4 regions of the Bacillus sp. NEAU-Y102 genome follow, and region 2 is predicted to be linked to each of the others. Evidence: riboswitches for the same ligand, from Rfam matches in the RefSeq annotation. Region 2 holds a riboswitch; each other region holds the start of a gene.
The links. Region 2 has a riboswitch for lysine ahead of lysA (diaminopimelate decarboxylase). Riboswitches for the same ligand answer to the same signal wherever they lie in the genome.

Region 1 (3,712 bases), on a different contig from region 2:
TATCTTCACGTTCTAATCTACGTATAGCTGCTTTTGCTTCATCAGTAATACGAATGTTCATTGTATCCCAACCTTTATTTATATTTCCTTTATTATTGCAAAAACAGGAGCAATAATAAAGGAAAGAGGTTTGCAACAAAAAACGAGCAAACAAATTTGTTTGCTCGTTTCACTTTATTTTAGTTCACATTTATCAAGTGGAATCACTTTTGTTTTTTTCGTAAATTTATAACCTAACCATAGTACTAAGAAGAGTGGTAAACCGATGTAAGAAACGAGTACACCGTTCCAATCAATTGCTTCACCCATAAATGCGCCGTAGTTTTGTCCTAAAATTACGATGATACAAAGTGTAAATGCGAAGATTGGACCGAATGGGAACCATTTTGCTCTATATGGTAAGTCTTTTAAATCTTTTCCTTGTGCGATATATGCTTTACGGAAACGGTAATGACTAATTGCAATTCCGACCCATGCGATAAAACCAGACATTCCAGATGCGTTTAATAACCAAATGTATACAACACCGTCACCGAATAAAGAAGCAATGAAAGCAATACTACCAACAATTGACGTTACGATTAATGCGTTAACAGGTACACCGCGGCTATCTAATTTACCAAGAAACTTTGGTGCTTTTCCTTGGCGAGCTAAATCCCAAAGCATACGAGTTGATGCATACATACCAGAGTTACCAGCAGATAGTACAGCAGTTAAAATAACAGCGTTCATAACAGAAGCAGCAAAGGCAACGCCCGCTTTTTCAAAAATAAGTGTAAACGGACTTACTGTTACATCACTTGCAGCAAGGCTTTCAGTTGTATAAGGAATTAGTAAACCGATAACGAGAATCGCAAGGATATAGAATAAAAGAATACGCCAAAAGATTGAACGAATTGCTTTTGGGATATTACGTTCTGGATCAGATGTTTCACCAGCAGCTACTCCTAATAATTCAGTTCCTTGGAAGGAGAAACCAGCTGCCATAAATACACCGATAATTGCCATGATACCGCCGTTAAATGGTGCATCTGCAACTGTGAAGTTTTTAAATCCAACAGTTTCGCCGCCCATAATTCCGAAAATCATCATGAAACCAACAATTAAAAAGATAATAATAGTAACTACTTTAATAAGTGCGAACCAATATTCAGATTCACCAAACCCTTTAACAGATAAATAGTTTAAAAGGAAAATAATAGCTAAACATAATCCACTCCAAATAAGAGAAGGAGTATCTGGGAACCAAAATTTCATAATTAATGTTACAGCTGCAAGTTCAGCAGCAATCGTAATTGCCCAGTTATACCAATAGTTCCATCCAAGTGCAAAGCCAAGTGATGGATCAACAAATTTTGTTGCATACGTACTAAAAGATCCAGTAACAGGCATGTAAGCTGCAAGTTCAGCTAAGCTTGTCATTAAAAAATAAACCATAATTCCAATTGCGGCGTATGCAATTAATGCGCCACCAGGTCCAGCTGTATGGATGACACCACCGCTGGCAAGAAATAGTCCGGTACCAATTGTACCACCGAGAGAAATCATCGTAAGGTGACGAGATTTTAATCCGCGTTTTAATTCACCTTGTCCTTGTGTAGTTTGCGTTTTAGAGGTAGATTGATTTGTTGCGCTATTCATGTTCAACACTCCTTTTCTTGTAGGTTAGGAAGGAGCGGGGGAGAAAAATACAAAAAACCGCCAAAGGAATTTGGCGGAACGTTTCACAAATAACCACCCCATCATACCCTTCCGTTAAGATAGCACCCCACGTTTACACGGTAATTTGTAAACGTGACAGTTCTGTTCCTTTCGGAGACAGCCCCAGCTCATATTTCCAGAGAAGAAATATAAACTTCGGCAACCTTTCCTTTCAAACGGAGTTGGTGACATTCTCTGTGTCTCGTCCGTTTTACTCATAAAAGTCGCAACCTCTACCTCATCGGATTGATGAGGATTTGATATATTGCTAAGATTTTTAATATATGGCAATTGTAATGACTTTCTGAATATATTGCAAGATATTTTGTTAGGAAAAGTCAAAAAATATCGGTTATTGTATAGGAAACGCTTGCAAAACTCCACCCGAACCTACTATTATGTAGCAATAAGCAAAGAAAAAATTGTTATACAAATGTTTCGCAAAAAATATTGAAAAACCCTCTAAATTAAAAGAAAATTCAGAAAAATATAATTCGACATTCATGATAAAGTCATATTATTTGTTATAATTAGAGTAACGTTTAAGTAAAAAGGGGAAATCAATATGAAATTAGAAACAGAAAGGCTCTATATAGTGCCGTGTACAGAAGAGAGGATTCAAATTGCTAACGAGCAAGGATACAATAGCGGTCCGCATATTGTAGGGCATGTAAAGAATGTAAAACAAGATGCAGCTATATTACCATGGGGCGCGTGGTATGTTCTTCGGAAAGAAGATGATAGCGTTTTAGGTGATATTGGGTTTAAAGGGAAACCAAACGAGAATCAAACAGTAGAAATTGGCTATGGATTTATTGAGAAATATTGGAATCAGGGCTATGCAACAGAAGCTGTAAGAGAACTAATCGATTGGGCTTTCAAAACAGGAGAGGTAGAAACAATAATTGCAGAGACAATCCTAGATAACTATAGTTCGATTCGTGTTTTAGAAAAGTTACATATGAAGAGAGTAAATGCTACAGAAACGATGATTAATTGGAAAATAGAAAAATAAAAAATACCGCTCGAAGTATATCGGGCGGTATTTTTATCGTTATGGTAGCATTTGTTTTTGATCATTCGGATATCCGGCTGTCGATGCGTTAGAACGCTTGGAATGATTGCGAACAGCAATGAAAATAGAAATAATAACGACAAGACCAACTGCCACGTAAGAAAGTGAAATAATAGTTGGATCCACTTTAAATGTAGTCAGCAGTGTACGTATATTCGTAAAGATAATAAGACCACCAACTAATACCCCAAGTAAATGTGCTGGAACGATACGAACTAACCATGCAGCAATTGGAGCTGCGACAATACCGCCAAGCATTAAGGCAAATACCCAAACCCAGCTTACTTGTTCCCAGCCAAGTGAGATGAAGAAACCAATTGTTGCAGCGAGTGAAACAGGAAATTCACTCGTATCTACAGATCCAATAACTTTTCTAGCTTCATTTCCTCTTGCTAGAAGAACGGGTGTCGTAATCGGCCCCCAGCCACCGCCACCAGTTGAATCAACGAATCCAGCGAATAAACCAAGCGGCACAAGTTGTTTTGCAGACATACGCTTATTTGAAGCAACAATTTGTTTTTGAAGGACGAATCGTAATAAAATATAAACCCCTAAAGTAAATAAAAAAACGGAAATGTACGGTTTAATTACATCGCCAGGTAAATTACTTAAAAAACATGCCCCAACAAATGCACCAATTGCTCCAGGTAATGTAAGTCTGGAAACTGTATATTTATCAACGTTTCCAAATTTGATATGAGATGCACCGGAAGCGGCGGTTGTAACGACTTCAGCTAAATGAACAGAAGCGGAAGCTACAGCCGGTGCGATACCAAACATTAATAATAGTGAGGTAGATGTTACCCCATACGCCATTCCAAGTGCCCCATCAATCAATTGAGCGAAAAATCCGATAATAGCAAAGACAATTAATTTCTGCATAAATAATCCCCCTGTAATAATAAATGAAAAAGGCACTTTTCCCGTATGAGAAAA
Region 2 (3,712 bases):
GTAAAGCTAAGCCGAAAAATAAAAGTAACGCAGCTAGTGGATTAATAAAAAGCATGAATTCTTCAAAGAAATTATCAATTTTAATATCAAATGCTAGCTTGTACACAATATATGTTTTAATCCATAGTAAAACGACTGCAACGAGTGCAAATCGCAGTTTTGGAAACAGATGTTGTAGCATAATATACTCCTCTCCTAAAAAGCATGACAGTTCTTGTGAGTCAGTTTGCTTAACGACTCCTTTTATATATACGAACAGTCCTTTGTTATTATGATTATTATACTATGAGTATCATTATACGAAAATAAAAGGGGGTTGTGGGCTTTTTTATAATAATCGAGTAGAAAAAGATTGGTGGGAGACAATAAAACAGAATTTCTATGTATGATAATTATCGTACGTAGAAAGAATCGCGTGATATACGGAGGTTATAATGCGAAAATTATTATATTTTATAGCATGCAGTAGTGTTATACTTTTTACTTCACCGAGTGTGTCGGTAGCTCAATATGATGCACCTCTTATGGAAGATGCACTTTATTCTGTTTTATTTCCAAAAATAAATAAAGCAATTGAAAAACAATATGGAAGTTTGAAACCTTATCAATGTCCTAAAATTATTAGTTTAAAAAAAGTGTATAGCGGTACATATTTATTTCAAGCAAGTATTGAAGTGACAAAGTATGAACGTGTTGCTGGGAAAATTGCTCCACCATTTGAGAAGGTAACGATTACATTTAATAACGAAGAAGGCGAATGGGAAGTGACAAAGATTTCAGTAAAGCGCTTACCAAACGATACAAAATTAAACTGTAAAAAAACAATATAAAAAATTGTTTGACAAATAAAATGGTCCTTTGGTATTGTTAATAGCAACAATTAGATGTTTGAAAATTAAATAGACTTACCTCATCTACTCTCAAAGGTAGAGGCCGCGATAGGAAAGAGTAAGCTATGGGAGATTTAATGGAATCTGTGATCATAGGTTGAAAGGGACTATTGCCGAAATATAAGAATAACCATCTTATTCATATATTGGGACTACATTGAATAAATGTAGTACTGTCATAAGATTTATTTTATGGAGAGCTATTTGGAGATGTTGATGCGGTTTCTTATTTTGAGGAGATAACAACTCGTTTATTTTTTCAATATATATTTTTCCTAATAAGAAACGCGTGTGAACATTGTTCCGCGCGTTTTTTGTCTATCTAAAAGCGTGCTGCAATGAATAGAAGATTGGGGTTATGAGTTTTAGAGGAAATAAGGGAGGAATTTAAATGTATTTACACGGCACAAGCCGAATTAATGGGCAAGGACACTTAGAAATTGGAGGGTGCGATACGACGCAGCTAGCAAAGCAATACGGAACACCACTTTATGTATACGATGAAGAGTCTATTCGAGGAAAATGCCGAGCGTTTCATCGTGCTTTTAAAGAAAGTGGTTTCTCTTATCAAGTAGCATATGCAAGCAAGGCGTTCTTGTGCATGGAGATGTGCCGAGTAGCTCGTGAAGAGAATATGTCATTAGACGTTGTTTCTGGGGGAGAATTATATACTGCGCTCCAAGCAGGATTTCCAGCATCACGTATTCATTTTCATGGAAATAATAAAACAGAAGAAGAGATAGTGATGGCTCTTCAGGCGAATATTGGTTGTTTTGTCGTAGATAATTTCTTTGAATTAGAAGTTTTACACGATTTAGCGATGCAACATGGAAAATTTGTGAACATATTAATTCGTGTAACGCCTGGAGTAGAGGCGCACACACATGAATATATTACAACAGGCCAAGATGATTCGAAATTTGGATTTGGCGTTTCAAACGGTCAAGCGATGCAGGCAATTGGATTTGCTTTACAAAAATCAAATTATAATGTGCTAGGGATTCATTCACATATCGGATCGCAAATATTTGAAACAGCTGGTTTTGTTCGAGCAATTGAAGTTCTTCGCCAATTTTTAGAAGAAGTGAGAGAGCAAACAAACTATGTAGTAAAAGTATTAAATGTAGGCGGGGGATTTGGAATACGCTACACAGAGTCGGATACACCATTAACTCTTGAGACATATGTGCGAGCTGTAACAAGTGCAGTGAGAGAACAATTTACTGTATGTGAATATCCATTGCCAGAAATATGGATTGAACCAGGCCGTAGCATTGTAGGTGATGCTGGGACAACAATTTATACAGTTGGATCTGTGAAAGATATTCCTGGTATTCGGAAATATGTATCAGTCGATGGTGGAATGACAGATAATTTAAGACCTGCTTTATATAGTGCGCGTTATGAAGCAATGTTAGCGAATCGAGGGAATGATGAGAATGAGGAACTCGTTTCGATTGCTGGGAAATGCTGTGAGAGTGGAGATATGTTGATTTGGGATATTCATTTACCAAAAGTCGCTTCTGCTGATTTACTAGCAGTTTCCTGTACAGGAGCCTACGGGTATTCGATGGCGAATAATTACAATCGGATTCGAAGACCAGCCGTGGTCTTTGCAAAAGGCGGAACATCGCAAGTAGTTGTGGAACGCGAAACATATGAAAATATTATTGGGAACGATCGCATACGTATTAAAGAGCTTGTCTAAATAGAAAAAGGAGTTGTTCGGATGGGCAATTCCTTTTTTGTAAAATAAAATAATTAAAATATATCGGAAAACTAGGATTGAAAAAAATCAGAATTGTGATAAAATACAAATACAAAGCTTATCAAGAGAAGCGGAGGGAACTGGCCCGAAGAAGCTCGGCAACCTGCTTATAGAAAGCAAGGTGCTAAATCCAGCAAAATGGAATCCATTTTGAAAGATAAGGTAAAATATATTACCGAACAGTCTTTTCGAAATGGGAAAGATTTTTTTTATGAATAAAAAGGGGGGCTGTTCGCGTGAGTGTGCGGGAACATTTTGATGAAGTATCCGAGAAGATTGAAGCGATGCTTGCTGATATGAAATATGGTTCAATTACAATTGTTGTACAAGATGGAAAAGTAATTCAGTTAGAGAAAAGTGAAAAAGTACGTTTAAAGTGAAAAGCGCTGACTAGAAAAACTAGAGGCGGTTTTAACCTATTTTCATTAGGTTAAAACCGTCTTTTTGCTTTTACAGGGGGAAAAAACATGTTGACGTATGAAACGTGGGAAGAAAATGTTGTTTCATTTTCGGAAGAAGATGAAACAAAAGGCGCGTTATCAGTATTAAATTGGGCTTATGAAGAGTATAAAGATGAAATCGTCTATGCATGTAGCTTTGGGGTGGAAGGTATGGTATTGCTGCACCTTATAAACCAAGTAAATCCATCTGCTAAAGTTGTATTTTTAGATACAAATGTTCATTTTCAAGAAACGTATGAATTAATTCAAAGAGTGAGGGAACGATTTCCTTCATTGAATATTATAGAAAAACAGCCAGAACTTACACTTGATGAACAGGCGAAGTTGCATGGTGAAAAACTGTGGGAGAGCAATCCGAATCTTTGTTGTAAGATTAGAAAAATTTTACCTTTAGAAAAATCATTAGTCGTGGAAAAAGCATGGATATCGGGCTTAAGAAGGGAACAATCAGAAACACGTAAGCATACAAAGTTTATAAATCAAGATCATCGTTTTCAATCTATTAAAGTTTGTCCACTCATTCATTGGACGTGGAAAGAAGTTTGGCGATATGTATACAAACATAGCTTGCCGTATAACCCGTTGCATGATGT
Region 3 (3,712 bases), on a different contig from region 2:
CAATTGATAACCCCATTAGAAGAACATTTAATGTAATCGGATTAAACGCCCCTGTAAAGCTTGCAATATTCGTAAATCCTGCCGCTAACGTTAAAACTAGTAATACAATAATATGCAATATAAATAATTTTCGTTTTGTTATTGGCAACAGCCATACGACACCGAAAATTATTTCTAACACCCCAATTATTTTAAGTATATATACACTACTTTCATTTGAACCAATTAATACAGAAAGCATCTTTACTTCTTCTGAATGAGTAAACAGTAGTTTCGGCACTATCCCTTGATATATCCATACAAAAGCAAATAAAAAGCATACGAGCCAATACGTCATTGTTCTTCTAATTAGTAACCTAGGATGAAGCCCCTTTTCTAACCATAATTTTAAGGCATCAAAACTCCAAGCTGTCGCCCAACCTAATAACGGACGAAAAATATAGGAATCTATTACCTTTCCTATACGACCAAATCTTGTATCATAATCATATTGTGTCTCAAAATGGATGTATTCTTTATTCGGCGTATACTTCCAATAACCACGTCCTATTTGAATAAGAGATAATGTATTATCCGTCCAAAATTTTAATGAGGAAATTCTTTCACCAGTTTCTTTTCTTATTTCACCTATTGATTCCCCTTCTCCAGCTATTTCAAGCCCAAATCCAATCTTTGTTTTATACAAAAACTTCTGTGGTTCTCCTTCTTTTTTCTCTAAATACGAAATTTCAGTAAAGCGAGCATCCCACTCTGTATGTATATCTGGTTCTTGCGTATATCTCCATAATTTTTCCATCGTCGTGTTCATTTTTGTCGCAACATAAATAGGCTGTTTCCTTTTCATTCTCCCACCTCCTATGCACTATAAGTTTAATGTACATGCAATGAATTTATTTTGCTACATTTTTCACAAACTTTTCTGTAAAAAGAAAGAATTTTTAAAATATATGTAAAACACTTGATTCCCCGAAAAATTTAAATTATTATAAAACAAATGTTACCAATAACTTCATAAATCAAACACTCTCGCCTAAAACGTGAGATAGAGGTTGCGATACTTATGAGTATTCTAATGGAGACACAGAGATGTCTATGAACTTAGATGAAAGGAAGTATTGCCGAAATTGATAAATTTCTCTGCATTTATCAATTGGGGCTGTTTTCGAATAGAAACAGAACTGTCATATGTACAGACGTGTACGTATGAAGAGCTATCTACAAAAAAGAGATATCATTTTTTATGATATTCCTTTTTTGGCGGTTTTTTTATTAGCTCCGTTTTCTGTTTCCCTTTTCCTGTAACAGCACCATCCTCACTTATTTGAGATGGTGTTTTTTGTTTGTCTTTCTGGTAACTACAGGAGTATTGGGATTTATATATTTCCTAATCTATTCTTAAAAATAGACGAAAGAAGGAATTTGCAATGGAAACAATTGTTCAAAAATTTGGTGGCACTTCTGTCGGAAGCGTCGAACGCATTCAACATGTAGCAAATTTAATTATTGAAGAATATGAACGAGGTCATAGCGTTGTCTCTGTCGTTTCAGCAATGGGAAAAAGTACGGATCAACTTGTCGCACTCGCTAACGCTATTACAGAAAATCCAAGTAAACGTGAAATGGATATGCTTCTATCTACAGGAGAACAAGTAACTATTTCATTATTAACAATGGCACTGCAAGCAAAAGGCTATCATGCAATTTCATTAACAGGATGGCAAGCTGGTATTACGACAGAATCTGTACATAGTAGTGCACGGATTACTGACATTCATACAGATCGTATTCAATCTTATCTTGCTGAAGGCACGATTGTTATCGTAGCTGGTTTCCAAGGTATAAGTGTAGAAAATGAAATTACAACGCTTGGCCGTGGTGGTTCTGATACGACTGCTGTCGCACTAGCCGCTGCACTTAAAGCAAAAAAATGTGATATTTATACGGATGTGACAGGCGTATATACGACGGACCCACGAGTTGTAAAAGATGCTTACAAATTAGATGAAATTTCTTATGACGAAATGTTAGAGCTTGCTAATCTCGGTGCTGGCGTATTACACCCGCGCGCTGTTGAGTTTGCTAAAAATCATAACGTAGTTTTAGAAGTTCGCTCAAGTATGGAACAAGAAAACGGAACAATTGTAAAAGGAGAATGTAACATGGAACAACAATCAATCGTTAAAGGTATTGCATTTGAGGATAACATTACACGTGTCACAATTAAAGGACTAGAACAAGGCTCGCTTTCAACAGTTTTCTCTACATTAGCAGCAGCACACATTAATGTAGATATCATCATTCAAAGTATTACAAATGAAGGAACTGTACATCTCTCCTTCTCCATTCACTCGAATGATTTAAGAGAAACTTTAAAAGTTTTGGAACAAAATCAAGAAACTCTTCACTACGAATCTGTAGAACATGAAAATCACTTAGCAAAAGTATCAATCGTAGGATCTGGCATGGTATCTAACCCTGGTGTCGCTGCAAATATGTTCACTACTTTAAAAGAAGAAAATATTCATATTAAAATGGTAAGTACATCAGAAATTAAAGTGTCTGTCGTTATTGACCGCCTTCATTTAGTAACAGGTGTTGAGGCGTTGCATCAATCATTTATGGCGAAAATTGAGCCTTTAGTGCAAATGAGCTAATTTGATATTTTCAGTAACGCTTATAAAAAAATCATATTAATCTACTTCCTTCCTATTAAATAAAATGCTGTTCGTTAACAAGATGCTATATGACATATAAAAAAACACCTTGTCACCTTTTCATATACTATGACAAGGTGTTTTTGACTGAAAGGAATTTGTAACTACTTAGTAGTATAATTATGAGGATGATTAAATAATAAACTTTTATACATAAGGAGATAAGACTATGGCAAAAAACAAATTACTACGAATGGACAATGTCAGCATCGTTGTAGAATCCCTTGATAACGCAATCTCTTTCTTCGAGGAGATTGGCTTGAACCTCGAAGGGCGAGCCACTGTCGAAGGTGAATGGGCTGGTCGCGTAACTGGACTCGGCTCTCAGTGCGTAGAGATTGCTATGATGGTCACTCCAGATGGCCACAGCCGAATTGAACTTTCGCGATTTCTCACCCCACCTACTATATCAGATCACCGAAATACTCCTGTAAACGCCCTCGGTTATCTACGCGTCATGTTCACCGTTGAAGACATTGACGAAATGGTATCCAGACTCACTAAGCATGGTGCAGAGCTCGTTGGCGAAGTAGTTCAATACGAGAACTCGTATCGTCTCTGCTACATTCGTGGAGTCGAAGGAATTTTAATCGGTTTAGCGGAAGAACTCGGTAATAAATAAGCAAGTGACGTTTTATAAAAAAGAGGGAATAGCTCTATATTTAAGCTATTCCCTCACTTCTATTAAAACAGATGAATGTTTTCTTTTTTACAAGCTGCACGTAAATCGTCAGGCCATACAGAAGATTGAACTTCACCGATATGTGCTTTACGTAAGAAGTACATGCACATTCTTGATTGTCCAATGCCACCGCCGATTGTTAATGGTAGTACATCTTCTAATATACCTTTATGGAAATCATACTCACGTTTGAAGTCTTCACCAGTTTTCGTTAACTGCTCATCAAGTGATTTACTATCAACACGAATTCCCATTGATGATAATTCAAATGAAGATTGTAGTACTGGGTGCCAGAATAAAATATCACCGTTTAATT
Region 4 (3,712 bases), on a different contig from region 2:
AAGAAGTCGGTAAAGGCTATAAAGATGCGAAGAAAGAAGTTGTTCGTACAGCTGACTTCATTCGTTACACGATCGAAGAAGCTTTACATATGCACGGAGAAAGCATGATGGGCGATAGCTTCCCTGGCGGAACGAAATCGAAACTTGCGATCATCCAACGCGCACCACTTGGTGTTGTATTAGCAATCGCACCATTTAACTACCCAGTAAACTTATCTGCTGCAAAACTTGCACCAGCATTAATTATGGGTAATGCTGTTATTTTCAAACCAGCAACTCAAGGTGCAATTAGTGGTATTAAAATGGTTGAAGCACTTCATAAAGCTGGCCTTCCAAAAGGTCTTGTAAACGTAGCTACAGGACGCGGTTCTGTCATTGGTGACTACTTAGTAGAACACGAAGGCATCAATATGGTATCGTTCACAGGCGGTACGAACACAGGTAAACATTTAGCGAAAAAAGCTTCAATGATTCCACTTGTATTAGAACTTGGTGGTAAAGATCCTGGTATCGTTCGTGAAGATGCTGACTTACAAGATGCTGCAAACCATATCGTAAGCGGTGCATTCTCTTACTCTGGTCAACGTTGTACAGCTATTAAACGTGTACTTGTACACGAAAACGTAGCCGACGAGCTTGTTAGCTTATTAAAAGCGCAAGTAGCTGAACTATCAGTTGGATCTCCAGAACAAGACAGCACAATCGTTCCATTAATCGACGACAAGTCTGCTGACTTCGTTCAAGGCTTAGTTGACGATGCTGTTGAAAAAGGTGCTACAATCGTTATCGGTAACAAACGTGAGCGTAACTTAATTTACCCAACATTAATCGACCACGTAACAGAAGAAATGAAAGTTGCTTGGGAAGAGCCATTCGGCCCAATCCTTCCAATCATCCGTGTTTCTTCAGATGAGCAAGCAATTGAGATTGCTAACAAATCAGAGTTCGGTCTGCAAGCAAGTGTCTTCACAAAAGACATTAACAAAGCATTTGCAATTGCTAACAAAATCGAAACTGGTTCTGTTCAAATTAACGGACGCACAGAGCGCGGCCCTGACCACTTCCCATTCATTGGTGTAAAAGGTTCAGGTATGGGCGCACAAGGTATTCGTAAGAGCCTTGAGTCTATGACACGTGAAAAAGTAACAGTATTAAACTTAGTTTAATTTTATATGTAGAAGCTGATCTAGTTTAGATCGGCTTCTTTTTATATCAAATAATTATTCATTCCTAATCACAAACTCTTCTCTATAATCTGATTATTACTATATCCATTGACGTATAAAAATTCATTTGTTACTCTTAAAGACGTTAATTTAATATTTAAATCCTCATTCGTATCTCGGTGAGGTAGAGGTTGCAATCATTAAGAGTATCATTTCAGGAGATGTAGTGGCATTGATGAAGGAATGAGAAAGGAATGGTTGCCGAAGTAAGTCGTGTCCACCATGCACGCTTGCTGGGTCTGCATTTAATAAGTGCAGAACTGTCACAAACGTTTCGTTTGTGGAGAGCTATCGAGAGGTATGTCGTGGGTTTCTTATAAGATAGAAAGCATGTAGCGGCAGATTACGTGCTTTTTTTGTTTTGTTTGGGACTTCTCTTCCTGACTCAGGAAGACATACATATCTCCTCGCTTGACTTGGTTATACTAACTTTGGAGGTATTTTTCTATGCAACAAAAAAAATGGGGCTTTTGGGTACTAACAGCTTTCGTTGTCGGTAACATGGTTGGCGCTGGTATTTTCATGGTGCCAAGTACGTTGGCAAAAACAGCAAGCCCACTCGGTGTCACTTTAGCTTGGTTAACTACAGGGTTTGGTGTTTTAATGCTAGCTCTTGTTTTCGGTAATTTAGCAATTCGTCGTCCTGATTTAACGACAGGGCCACAAAGTCATGCATATGCTTTATTCTCAACACCAAAAAAGAAAAAAATGGCTGGTTTCAGTATGGTATGGGGATATTGGGTTGCAAACTGGGCAAGTAACGTTGCCATCATTACATCATTTGCGGGATATTTATCACTCTTCTTCCCAATTATGAAAGATACGCGACTACTATTTTCAATCGGCTCGTTTAACGTAGAAGTCGGAAAACTAATTACATTTACGATTTGTTCCATCTTACTTTGGGGAACTCATATTATATTAACGAACGGTGTAAGCGGAGCTGGAAAACTAAACTTCTTAGCAACAACAACGAAAGTAACTGGATTCCTTTTATTCATCGTCGTTACGTTATTTGCATTCGAAGCTTCTAAGTTTGGACAATGGTACACACCGATGATTGATAAATCAGGTGCATCACACGGTCTTCTTTCACAAGTAAATTTAGCTGCTCTTACAACGCTTTGGGCGTTTATCGGAATTGAATCAGCCGTTCTTTTATCAAACCGTGCTGTTTCTCCAAAAACGGTAAAACGTGCAACAGTTGCGGGATTACTTATTACAGTTGCGATTTACTTAGGAATTACAATTTTAACAATGGGTGTACTTCACGTTGATAAATTACAAACTTCTGAACGTCCATTAGCAGATGCACTAAACGCTGCAATGGGTCATGGCGGCGGGAAACTTATGGCATTACTTGCTCTTACTTCCCTGTTCGGTTCTATCTTAGGCTGGATTTTATTAAGCTCAGAAGTACCTTATCAAGCAGCAAAAGAAGGTTTCTTCCCTTCCTTCTTCACGAAAACAAATAAAAAAGGAAGTCCAATTTACTCATTACGATTAACAAACATTATGTCGCAAGTATTCCTATTCTCAACATTATCAGGAACTATTGCGGAAGCTTATACATTCGTTATTACCGTATCAACACTGGCCTACCTCATTCCATATCTCGTTTCACCAATCTTCCAGTTAAAACTAGTCGCAACTGGTGAAACATATAAAAATGAAATGCGGGCAAGAATTACAGATGGTATAGTCGCAGTGATCGCACTTTGCTACGCACTATGGGTTATTAAAACCGGCGCATCCGATATAAAAACGTTCCTTCTCGGAATTGGTTTATTCGTAATTGGATTTGCTTTCTATCCATTAATGAATCGTGATCAGAAAAAAAATAACGAAAAGAAAAACGGGCAAGTTGCATAACGCAATTTGCTCGTTTTTTCTTTTGTAAAACATATATAATAGAACAAAGAGGTGAAAACATGTCAATCGAATCGCTATGGAGCAGTCGCTTCCAACAACATATTCAAAATATCATTACATACTTTGCACGTATGATTAACGGTTTACTATATAGCTTTATCTTTATTTCATGCGTTGGTGCATATTATTATGCTCAGTTTCTAAAAGCATCTCCTTCTAAAGGAATATCTTTAATAATTATAACGATTGTACTTACGTTCATTATAACGAGATGCCCTATCCGTACATTTATTCAAAAACCTGATGCTGTCTATTTGCTTGCATTAGAAGAGAAACTAACATCCTATTTCAAAAAATCTCTTCTATATAATTACATCATTCAGCTTTTCCCATTATTATTTACGTTCCTTATTCTCGTACCACTTGCTATGCAATCATTACAATTAACTGTACCTTTTTTATGTACAATCTTTATCGTGTTAATGATTACGAAAGCCTGGAACATGTACATACATTGGATGTGGCGTGATAGTCACGAAAAAAATATATGGCTGATCATTCGTATTACTTGTAACGCCCTAATCATTTACATGCTGTTTTATTCCGCAAATGTT

Region 1: it holds a riboswitch for lysine, as region 2 does, so the genes downstream of both, ACYFX0_RS24565 (amino acid permease) here and lysA (diaminopimelate decarboxylase) in region 2, are expected to answer to the same signal.
Region 3: it holds a riboswitch for lysine, as region 2 does, so the genes downstream of both, ACYFX0_RS14885 (aspartate kinase) here and lysA (diaminopimelate decarboxylase) in region 2, are expected to answer to the same signal.
Region 4: it holds a riboswitch for lysine, as region 2 does, so the genes downstream of both, ACYFX0_RS27355 (amino acid permease) here and lysA (diaminopimelate decarboxylase) in region 2, are expected to answer to the same signal.

Annotation. Positions count from the first base shown of each region.
Region 1 is NZ_JBTWFK010000011.1:154,173-157,884, reverse strand. Features, by position in the region: gene ACYFX0_RS24570 (iron-sulfur cluster biosynthesis family protein) at 1-61, opposite strand, end outside; gene ACYFX0_RS24565 (amino acid permease) at 175-1,641, opposite strand; lysine riboswitch at 1,754-1,945, opposite strand; gene ACYFX0_RS24560 (GNAT family N-acetyltransferase) at 2,267-2,716, shown strand; gene ACYFX0_RS24555 (sulfite exporter TauE/SafE family protein) at 2,756-3,712, opposite strand, start outside.
Region 2 is NZ_JBTWFK010000002.1:130,091-133,802, reverse strand. Features, by position in the region: gene ACYFX0_RS07085 (LTA synthase family protein) at 1-181, opposite strand, end outside; gene ACYFX0_RS07080 (DUF3888 domain-containing protein) at 435-830, shown strand; lysine riboswitch at 920-1,101, shown strand; gene lysA (diaminopimelate decarboxylase) at 1,282-2,598, shown strand; SAM riboswitch class I at 2,714-2,822, shown strand; gene ACYFX0_RS07070 (YezD family protein) at 2,895-3,038, shown strand; gene ACYFX0_RS07065 (phosphoadenylyl-sulfate reductase) at 3,126-3,712, shown strand, end outside.
Region 3 is NZ_JBTWFK010000005.1:175,098-178,809, forward strand. Features, by position in the region: gene ACYFX0_RS14880 (DoxX-like family protein) at 1-844, opposite strand, end outside; lysine riboswitch at 1,036-1,222, shown strand; gene ACYFX0_RS14885 (aspartate kinase) at 1,425-2,654, shown strand; gene ACYFX0_RS14890 (VOC family protein) at 2,884-3,336, shown strand; gene asnA (aspartate--ammonia ligase) at 3,399-3,712, opposite strand, start outside.
Region 4 is NZ_JBTWFK010000014.1:96,447-100,158, reverse strand. Features, by position in the region: gene gapN (NADP-dependent glyceraldehyde-3-phosphate dehydrogenase) at 1-1,166, shown strand, start outside; lysine riboswitch at 1,344-1,525, shown strand; gene ACYFX0_RS27355 (amino acid permease) at 1,674-3,098, shown strand; gene ACYFX0_RS27350 (ABC transporter permease) at 3,158-3,712, shown strand, end outside.